DNA from 2 places in the Paenibacillus sp. FSL R7-0333 genome. Region 2 is predicted to be linked to the other one. Evidence: riboswitches for the same ligand, from Rfam matches in the RefSeq annotation. Region 2 holds a riboswitch; the other holds the start of a gene.

Region 1 (4,927 bases), 7.4 Mb from region 2:
GGATGAAGCCCTGCGGGGACAGGCCTTCCCCTTCTTCCGCCGGAACATCAGCACCCTCAGGCTCCGCTGCACGCTCCGGTATCCATTCCTGATCGGGCGCAGTCAGGCAGAAGCCGATTTCATCGCTTTCGCGGGCGATCCGGACCCACTCATCCTCAGTCAGCTTATCCAGCGCCATCGGGAGCAGAATATTCTCTTCTTTGAAGATCATCTCATTGACTTCCTTAATGATCTCCTCCAGTGCGGCTGTAATCTGCCCGCTGTCCCCGTTATAGGCGCTAAGCGCCTTCTTGGCTTCCTTGATCATATTGCGGATTCCGTCATCCACTCCCCACATTACCTTCGTAGGACCGTATATGCCGTACTTCTCCAGGTAGGGGAAGAGCAGATTCTCCTTGCGGCTGTAGTGCTTGTCGAGATCCAGCAGCAGACTCAGGTCCTCCAGCAGCTTGAAAATAATCTCCTCGGTGGCGTTCTTCTTGAACTTATCTGCATGCAGCTCCAGCCGGAAGTTGACCAGACGCTCGATCTCGCGGTTCTCCAGCTTGAACGTATGCACGGGATGACCGGGCTGCTCCTCGGGCTTAGAAGAACGGTGAATCTGTTCAATCGAGCCTTTGAAAATTGCCGTATGCACAGAGCAGAGGCGCTGTACTTCCTCTACCGGAATGCCTTCCTCGGTCATCAGGGAGTGCTCCATGGCGGAGATTTCCTCCACCGTAACATCGCCTACCGCCTCTTCAAATCGCGCCTTAACCTCCTCCACGCTTTTGCCCGCATGCAGCTCCTTGATGATCTCTCTCAGCATAGCCTGGCGGCGTGTCTGTTCCGGAATATCGACCTCGCGGTTATTAATCAGTTCGCTCATCGCAATCTCTCCTTCTATTCTATAATCTCGAAACCATGCTGCTGAAAGGCCAGCCGAACGGTTTCCAGCTCTATTTTCTTTAACTTCATTCCTTTAGACAGGGTCATGAATCGTCCTGCGGTCTGCAGCATTCCAGGCTTTGCAATATCACGGAATCCCAGCTCCACCATGATCTCCACCACTTCCGGGTGCCTGGTTACCAGCTCAAAGACCGATTCATCCAGCTTCAACGCTTTGCTCATCCTTTTGCACACCTCACTAATGAGAATTCTTCTCAACACCAGCTTAGCATAGGGTACAGGGGTGAATTGTGATTGTAATCACTAACTACAAAAAGACTATCCCCGCCAGCCATTCAGCTTGGGGGGATAGCCTCAGAATTATACGTTTCCGCTGTATTCACGGCCTCTCGGCCATGAACAACATACCTACATATAGATTAGGTCATGCAGCTAAGTTACAGTGATTGGCTCCATCTATGGGAATTCCGGATATCATGCGAAATCCGCATGCTGCAGAATTTAGGGCCGCACATCGAGCAGAAATGCGCCTGCTTTGCCCCCTCCGCAGGCAGCGTCTCATCATGATACGCCTGCGCCCTTTCCGGGTCCAGGGAGAGATGAAACTGGTCGCGCCAGCGGAACTCGAACCGCGCCTTGGACAGCGCGTTGTCCCGGTCCTGCGCACCCGGATGTCCCTTGGCGAGGTCTGCGGCATGTGCAGCAATTTTGTAGGTAATGACGCCTTCGCGCACATCATTCTTGTCAGGCAGGCCTAAATGCTCCTTAGGTGTAACGTAACACAGCATTGCCGTTCCAAGCCCCCCGATTATCGCTGCCCCGATGGCCGACGTGATGTGATCATAGCCGGGTGCAATATCCGTAGTTAGCGGACCGAGGGTGTAAAAAGGGGCTTCGTGACAAATCTCAAGCTGCTTGTCCATATTCTCCTTGATCTTGTGCATTGGCACATGGCCCGGACCTTCTACCATAACCTGAACATCATGCTTCCAGGCAAGCGCCGTCAGCTCTCCCAGCGTCTCCAGCTCGGCGAACTGGGCTTCGTCATTGGCATCGGCGATAGAGCCGGGACGCAGGCCATCCCCCAGTGAGAAGGCCACATCATACGTCTTCATGATCTCACATATGTCTTCGAAGTGTGTGTACAGGAAGTTCTCCTGCTGATGGGCCAGGCACCAGGCAGCCATAATCGATCCGCCCCGGGATACGATGCCGGTCATTCTCCGGGCAGTGAGCGGAATATAGCGCCGCAGCACCCCGGCATGAATGGTGAAGTAATCCACCCCCTGCTCCGCCTGCTCAATCAGCGTGTCGCGATAGAGCTCCCAGGTTAAGTCCTCGGCTATACCGTTCACCTTCTCCAGCGCCTGGTATATGGGCACTGTCCCGACCGGCACAGGAGAATTGCGGATAATCCACTCCCGGGTGGTATGGATCTTAGAGCCGGTGGAGAGATCCATGATGGTATCAGCCCCCCAACGGGTCGCCCACCGCATCTTCTCCACCTCCTCTTCAATAGAAGAAGTGACCGCCGAATTTCCGATGTTGGCATTGATCTTCACCAGGAAGTTACGGCCGATAATCATCGGCTCACTCTCCGGGTGATTGATATTGGCCGGAATAATAGCACGGCCCGCAGCCACCTCATCCCTTACGAACTCCTTCCGGGTATTCTCTCGGATCGCAATATACTCCATTTCCGGTGTGATGATCCCTTGCCTTGCATAATGCAGCTGAGTCACATTGCCGCCTACATAGGCCCGCCGGGGATTCCTGCACAGTCCTGGATAAGCTTCTGCGGCAGCCCCTTCTCTGCGGATTCCGTTATCCTCCGGCCGGACGGCTCTTCCGGTGTACTCCTCCGAATCGCCACGCTCCGCGATCCAGCTTGAACGGTGCGGCGGCAGCCCCCTCCGAATGTCCATCTCCTCCGCGGCATCCGTGTACATACCGCTTGTGTCATAGACCCGCAGCGGAGCATTGTCCTCTTCCCCGGCAACGCCTTCGGTTCTGCTGAGGCTGATCTCCCGCATCGGAACCCGGATATCCGGGCGTGAGCCCTCCACATACACTTTACGGCTTGCGGGGAATCCGGAAAGATCCACCTCTTCGTTCTTCATCATTTCTGACATTCCAATCTCCTCCTCTTCACTCTGTGAGTCAATCAGATAAGATGTCACGCAGCAGACTGAGCCGAAGAATCTATAGATTCCTGCAAGTCAAAAAGCCGCTCCACCTGGAGCGGCTTTATTAAAGGAACAGTCAAATAAGACTGTATTCAAAAAAGGTCCGACTCCACTTTCCTACGCTGGTATGATCCAGATCAGGTTCAAGGGTCCGGAAATTCAATTTTCCCGTCTCAGCCTATTCAGGCTCCCCTAGTGGGTATCTTATCTAATTAAATACATTTTACCTGTATGGGTAATTCTTGTAAACCCGTTATTTATCCAGCGATTCGCTCCAGTCGTGCACCATCGTACCTTCCAGGAACTTCTCGGCATCCATAGCGGCCATACAGCCGGTTCCCGCTGCCGATATCGCTTGACGGTAACGTGTATCCTGTACATCGCCGCAGGCGAATACACCCGGGATGTTGGTCTCGGTGGTACCCGGGTTCACCACGATATAACCGTTGGCATCGGTGTTAATCTGGCCGCCTAAGAAGGCTGTGTTCGGTGTGTGTCCAATCGCTACGAACACACCGTCTGCTTCTACCAGCTCTGTCAGACCTGTCTCATTATTAAGCACCGTAAGGCCCTTCACTCCGGTCTCTCCTACCGTTACTTCAACCGGTGTGCGGTTCAAGGCCCAGGTTACCTTGCTGTTGTCACGCGCCCGGTCCTGCATGATCTTCGAGGCCCGCAGCTCGGGACGGCGGTGAACCAGCGTTACGCTGGACGCAAAGCGGGTCAGGAAGCTGGCTTCCTCCATAGCGGAGTCTCCGCCGCCGACGACGACAATCTTTTTATTACGGAAAAAGAAGCCGTCACAGGTCGCACAGGTGCTGACCCCGCGTCCCACATTCTCCTGCTCGCCCGGAATGCCCAGATATCTTGCAGAGGCCCCGGTTGAAATAATAACCGACTCCGCTTCCAGTACACCCATTCCGTCCACTGTTACCTTGAACGGACGCTGTGAGAAGTCCACCGACTCCACCCAGCCATTCTTGAATTCAGCGCCGAAGCGTTCCGCCTGCTTGCGCATATTGTCCATCAGGTCCGGACCCAGAATCCCTTCAGGGAAGCCTGGAAAGTTCTCCACTTCTGTCGTCGTTGTCAGTTGTCCCCCCGGCTGCAAACCTTCAATGACCAGCGGGCTCAGGTTCGCACGCGCCAGATAAATCGCGGCAGTCAGCCCGGCCGGGCCTGTTCCGATTACAATCGTTTTGTACATTACATTGGCCTCCTTACAAGTAGGTGTTCTTACAACAGCAATTGCTTCAAATACGGGTAGTGGACGGCGATAAGCCGCCGGTTCCGGGCAGCATCCCCTTGGGTCCGGGAGCAGCCGCAGGCTCCTGCTCTTCGCCGGGCGAGCCGCCGGCTTCATTCAGGTTCTCCCCGATCAGCCGCTGAAGGCTGAACAATACCGCCTCCTGCAGGCGGTCCTCCTGCAGCGGCTCCTGCTCCAGAACTCCGCGCAGTACCTCGGACATCTCCTCGTCCTCAATCCAGCGGAGAGCCTCGGTCACCTGAAGCTTCGTAGCGGAATCGCCGTAGCGCAGCGCCCAGAAGAACGAGGCGCGCAGCAGCGGATTATTCCGCACTTCTTCAGTGAATCTGCCCGTATTGCCCTTCCACTGCTTCAGCTGCTCCTGGAAGGGCAGCTGATAGTTATAGCTGACAGCAGGCATAGGCTGTCCTTCTGCCCGGGCCTGCTGGAGCTGGGACAGGAAGAACGCCGGGACAGCGGAAGCAGGGTCCAGCTTGGCTGCCTGTCTCCAGCAGCGCAGCGCCTCATCATGTTTTCCGCTATTGCTTGCCGCGGCCGCACAGTAATGATACAGCCCGGCATCTCCGGCGACCTCCTCATCCTTCAG
Region 2 (4,927 bases):
CGGCCTCGCCCATGTCGTCCTGGGCTCCATTCTTCCAGTGCTGCTCCAGCATTATGACCGCAGCTACAGTGCAGGGGGCGAGCTGATCTTCAGCCAGTTCGCGGGCTTCCTGGCCGGCGTACTGGTCTCGCCGCTGCTGAACCGGCGGTTCGGCAAGCGCGGCGGCATTCTGATTGCCACCGGCCTGCTGTTCAGCGCCGAGATTACCTACGCCTTCCTCCCGCCCTGGGGCTGGATGTACGTAATTGCCGTAGCCGCAGGGTTCGGCTTCGGGATGATCGAAGCCGTCATCGGCACGATTATTATAGCCGCAGTCACCGAAGGAACGGCGGTTGCCATGAGCCGGCTGGAGGTGCTGTTCGGTGTCGGGGCGCTGCTCATGCCGCTGGCGGCCAGTCCGCTGATTGCCGCAGGGCAGTGGAGGCTGGCCTTCCTGATCGTTGCCGCCTTCTCCCTCCTCTCGCTGCTCTTCTGGGCGAAGAGCAGATTCGGCCCGCTGGACAGCGCGCTGAATGAGCGGCCTGCCCGCCCTGACCGCGCTGTGGCAGCGGAAGCGGGAACCACCAGACGGTTGTCCTTGCCCTACAAGGGCAAGCAATGGGTCGTGCTGGGCTTGTTCATTCTGTTCTTCTTTCTCTATGTAGGCACTGAGATGAGCCTGGTGAATTTCATGCCGGCGATCTTCATTGCGAAGCTGGGCATGAGCGAGGCCGCGGCTGCACTCACGGTGACCTTCTTCTGGCTGGCCATGTCGGCGGGCAGACTGTTCGCCGGTGTCATCGCCGAGAAGATTTCCTACCGCATCTATGTGCTCGTCAGCTGCTTTGCCGCTTTGCTGCTGCTCGTTATTTTCCCGTTCGCCGGTCACCGGCTTGCCGCCTTTGCGATCATCCTGCTGCTTGGCCTGTTCATGTCCGGCATCTTCTCGATCGCGCTGGTCTTCTCCAGCAAGCTGCTGCCCGGCGCGGAAGAATCCACGCCCAGCATTATGATCGCCTCCGGCGGAATTGGCGGCGCAGTGCTGCCGCTGCTGACCGGCTGGTCCATGGATCATCTGCAGATCGCCCAGACCTCGGGACTTTTGGCCGCTTTTGCCGCGCTGTTATTCGTGCTGAGCGTAACCGCCTGGAGAATCGGGTAATTGAAGCTACAAGGTCCATATTCTGCGAATAAGGATGGAACCCACCCATGGCTATACCGCATTCCGAGCCCACTCTGCATACCGCCTTGCTGCAATTCATTTTCCCCTTCTCCATCAAGGCCGAGGTCGATGAAGAGCTGATTGAGAGTTTACAGAAGGATGGATTTACGCGTTTTTTTCTTGAGAACAAGGAACTGGAGCATGCCTATTACGGAGAGAGCCACTGTGTATCCCATGAGAAAATGGAGCGCAGCTATCTTCCGTTTGCCGCCCATGTCTTGTTTCCGCGTGAGAAGGACAGGGATTCCTTCCGCCGCTTTTCCCGGGCCAATGATCTGCTGTGCGGGCTGCAAATGCCCTTTCAGACGGTTCCCTTCCGCGTGCTGTCGACCGATGTGTTCCTCTGCCCGTTCGAGCTGGGCTTTCTGACGGTAAGAGTGGCTATTGAGGAGGAGAATCTCCCCTTCAGCATGGTGCTGGAATTCGCCGACCGGTTCCGCAACCTGGAGGATGTGAGTGTTCAGGATGAGCATACCTTCATCCATTGTCATAAGAAGTCTTTTGCCCGGGTGGAGGACTTCGTGTTCAGGCATCTGGCAGCCGGGCTGGAGCCGTATCTCGATCCTGCGGAGACCAATGGCAATTATTTCGAGACCCTGCCCTTCTTCGTCGATGAACGGATGCTGGTGCAGGCCTTCTACGGCGTTAATCTCCCGGAGGATGAGGAAGAGATCAGTGTCGAAATGCTCTACCGTGCCTCTCAGGTGGATGGTCTGACCATCGACGGCAGCCCCTACATGAGTGCAAGTGATCCAGACTATATCAAGCAGTACACCCGGGAGCATTGCTATAGCCGCTGGGGACCGGACACCTACTATATGACCAATGAGCAGACCTTCTGCTGCGTGAGCCGGGCGAAGCCGGAGATTGCCGCAGGCCTGATCAGCCAGATGTACGGCGAATATTATTACGGAATGCTGCTGAGTATTTTTCATAAAATCGTGCTGCTGAAGCTCGCCAACCTCCACTCCCGGCTGCGCATCAACCACGATAACGACGAGATCGAGAATCTGATCTTCCTGATCAACAAATTCTCGGCCAAATTCTACTTCCTGGAGCTGATTTCACAGTCGCAGGGGCGGGAGATTTTTTTTCAGCTGCGTAAGGTATATGGCAATGATGCTCTGTTCGATGAGGTGAAAATGACCCTCAATGACCTGTTCCAGTACCAGGACAAATTCCAGGCCAAACGGCGGGATACACTCCTGATGGTGCTCACCGTATTTACGGTCATCAGCGGGATATACGGGATGAATCAGGTCATCGAGGATCTGAAGGGCCAGATCGACTGGAGCAAAATGCTGGAGTACTCCGCGTTCGAGTATCTGGCTCTGTTCCTGACCTTCTCTGGGATTACCGTCAGTGTCGGCTTAACGCTGAGAGAGATCTGGAACGGCATCCGCAGCCGCCGGAAGAAGCGGCATTATACGAGGGATTAAGACACAGAGGGTGGACAATGTCGAAGCTGCCGTCTATAATACACCGTAAGAACATAGCAATACCCGTGAACTTTATAGAACCAGGGGTGCTGGAATTGGCCGGCTGAGATTGTATCCCACAAGATACTGACCCTTACACCTGATCTGGATAATGCCAGCGTAGGAATCTTCATTCAACACAGTGCCTTGAGCGGTACTGAAGCTGAATCCCCTCACGCAAGTCACTGGCGTCCCGATCTTCGGGACGCTTTTTTGATTCTAAGTATGTACAGGAATAGGGTTTCTGTAAGCTCTGAAGACCAGGGGTTGCTGGAAGGAGAGAGAAAGAGAAATGGGAGTCAAAAAAACAGTCACACTACTGCTCAGCTCCATGCTGGTTCTCACGGTCGCGGGATGTGGCGGCGGGAACAACAGCGGCAATGCGGGGGCCAGCGCACCTGCTGCCGGTAACAGCACGGCTGCACCTGATGCAACCGCAGCCGCACCCACAGATGCACCTAAGGCGCTGACTCCGGTCAAGATTGCCCTGGACTGGACGCCGAACACGAATCATACCGGCCTGTATGCAGCCAAAGAGCTGGGCTATTACGCGGAGGAAGGTCTTGACGTCCAGATTGTACAGCCTGGCGCTGCCGGGTCGGATACAATGGTCACTTCCGGCGAAGCCCAGTTCGGCATCAGTGCCCAGGAGGCGCTGACCCTGGCCCGTCTGCAGGATGTGCCGCTGGTATCGATTGCTGCAATCATTCAGCATAATACCTCGGGCTTCGCGGCTCCGAAGGACCGCAATATTAAGACGCCGAAGGATTTTGAAGGCAAAACGTACGGAGGCTGGGGCTCCCCTGCGGAGCAGGCCGCCATGAAAGCGATTATGGACCCCGAAGGCGGGGATGTCTCCAAGGTGAAGCTGGTGAATATCGGCGAAGCGGACTTTTTCACAGCTGTGAAGCGGGATATTGACTTCGCCTGGATCTTCTATGCGTGGACCGGGGTAGAGGCCGAGCTGCGCGGCGAGCCGCTGGATATGCTGTATCTTAAGGATTATGCGCCGCAGCTTGATTACTACACACCGGTGCTGACCACCAGCGAGAAGGAGATCGCCGAGCATCCTGAAGTGGTGAAGGCCTTCCTTAAGGCTACGTCCAAGGGGTATCAGTATGCTATCGATAACCCGGAAGAAGCCGCGACGGTCTTGTCTGATGCTGTACCTGATCTGGACCCCAAGCTGGTGCTGGCCAGCCAGAAATGGCTTAGCCCGAAATACAAGGACGACGCCCCGCGCTGGGGTGAGCAGAAGCTTGAGATCTGGAAGAATTACGCCGACTGGATGTACGGCCTGAAGCTGCTGGATAAGCCGCTGGATGCGGAGAGTACGTTTACGAATGAATTTTTGCCGGAATCATAATGAGCCCGCATGGCGGGAATCTTATACCTAACTTGGAGAGGAAGGATTCATCATGGCTAACACACTGCTCAGCATTCAGGTAATTCCCAAGACACCGAACAACGAGGATTCCATCCCTTACGTGGACAAGGCTATAGAGGTCATTCAAAAGTCAGGCGTGAAGCATCAGGTGAATCCGCTGGAGACCACGATGGAAGGCGAGCTGTCCGAGCTGCTGGATATTGTGCGTGACATGCATGAGGCGCTGATCGCTTCCGGCAGTCCGAGTATGATCTCACAGATCAAGATCGCCCATAATCCGGGCGGCATCAGCATGGAGAAGCTGACGGAGAAATACCGGCCGTGAGAAGCACCTGGAAGCTAGTGTGGCCGCCCTTTGTGGCGGTCCTCTTTTTTGTCGGGATATGGCAGCTATCGGTCATGCTGTTCGACATCCCGGCTTACCAGCTGCCCAGCCCCGCGGATATCGCGCGTGAGACGAAGAACAACGCCTCCGGGATCTGGGAGCACACCGCCGCCACGCTGCGGCTGACCCTGATCGGCTTCCCGGTCGGCACAGGCATCGGCCTGCTCACCGCCTTGCTGCTGCATCTGCTGCCCTGGGTCAAGCGAGCCCTCTATCCGCTGCTGATCCTCAGCCAGAATGTGCCCTCCATTGCGCTTGCCCCGCTGCTGATTATCTGGTTCGGGTTCGGCCTGCTGCCCAAAATCATCCTGATCACCCTCGTCTGCTTCTTCCCCGTAGCTGTTGCGACCATGGGCGGGCTGACGCAAAGCGACCGGGTAATGATGAATTATATGAAGATGGCCGGTGCGGGCAAGTGGCAGATCTTCAGCAAGCTGGAGCTTCCCGGCTCCCTGCCCTCCCTGTTCTCGGGCCTC

What was found. Region 2 has a riboswitch for thiamine pyrophosphate ahead of MKY86_RS00495 (ABC transporter substrate-binding protein). Riboswitches for the same ligand answer to the same signal wherever they lie in the genome.
Region 1: it holds a riboswitch for thiamine pyrophosphate, as region 2 does, so the genes downstream of both, thiC (phosphomethylpyrimidine synthase ThiC) here and MKY86_RS00495 (ABC transporter substrate-binding protein) in region 2, are expected to answer to the same signal.

Annotation. Positions count from the first base shown of each region.
Region 1 covers NZ_JBBOBZ010000001.1:7,563,836-7,568,762, reverse strand. The annotation lists gene MKY86_RS32710 (DUF438 domain-containing protein) at 1-868, opposite strand, end outside; gene MKY86_RS32705 (DUF1858 domain-containing protein) at 883-1,110, opposite strand; gene thiC (phosphomethylpyrimidine synthase ThiC) at 1,326-3,020, opposite strand; TPP riboswitch at 3,172-3,278, opposite strand; gene trxB (thioredoxin-disulfide reductase) at 3,328-4,281, opposite strand; gene MKY86_RS32690 (tetratricopeptide repeat protein) at 4,328-4,927, opposite strand, start outside.
Region 2 covers NZ_JBBOBZ010000001.1:119,273-124,199, reverse strand. The annotation lists gene MKY86_RS00505 (MFS transporter) at 1-1,141, shown strand, start outside; gene MKY86_RS00500 (hypothetical protein) at 1,189-2,640, shown strand; TPP riboswitch at 2,713-2,823, shown strand; gene MKY86_RS00495 (ABC transporter substrate-binding protein) at 2,972-4,045, shown strand; gene MKY86_RS00490 (thiamine-binding protein) at 4,098-4,391, shown strand; gene MKY86_RS00485 (ABC transporter permease) at 4,388-4,927, shown strand, end outside.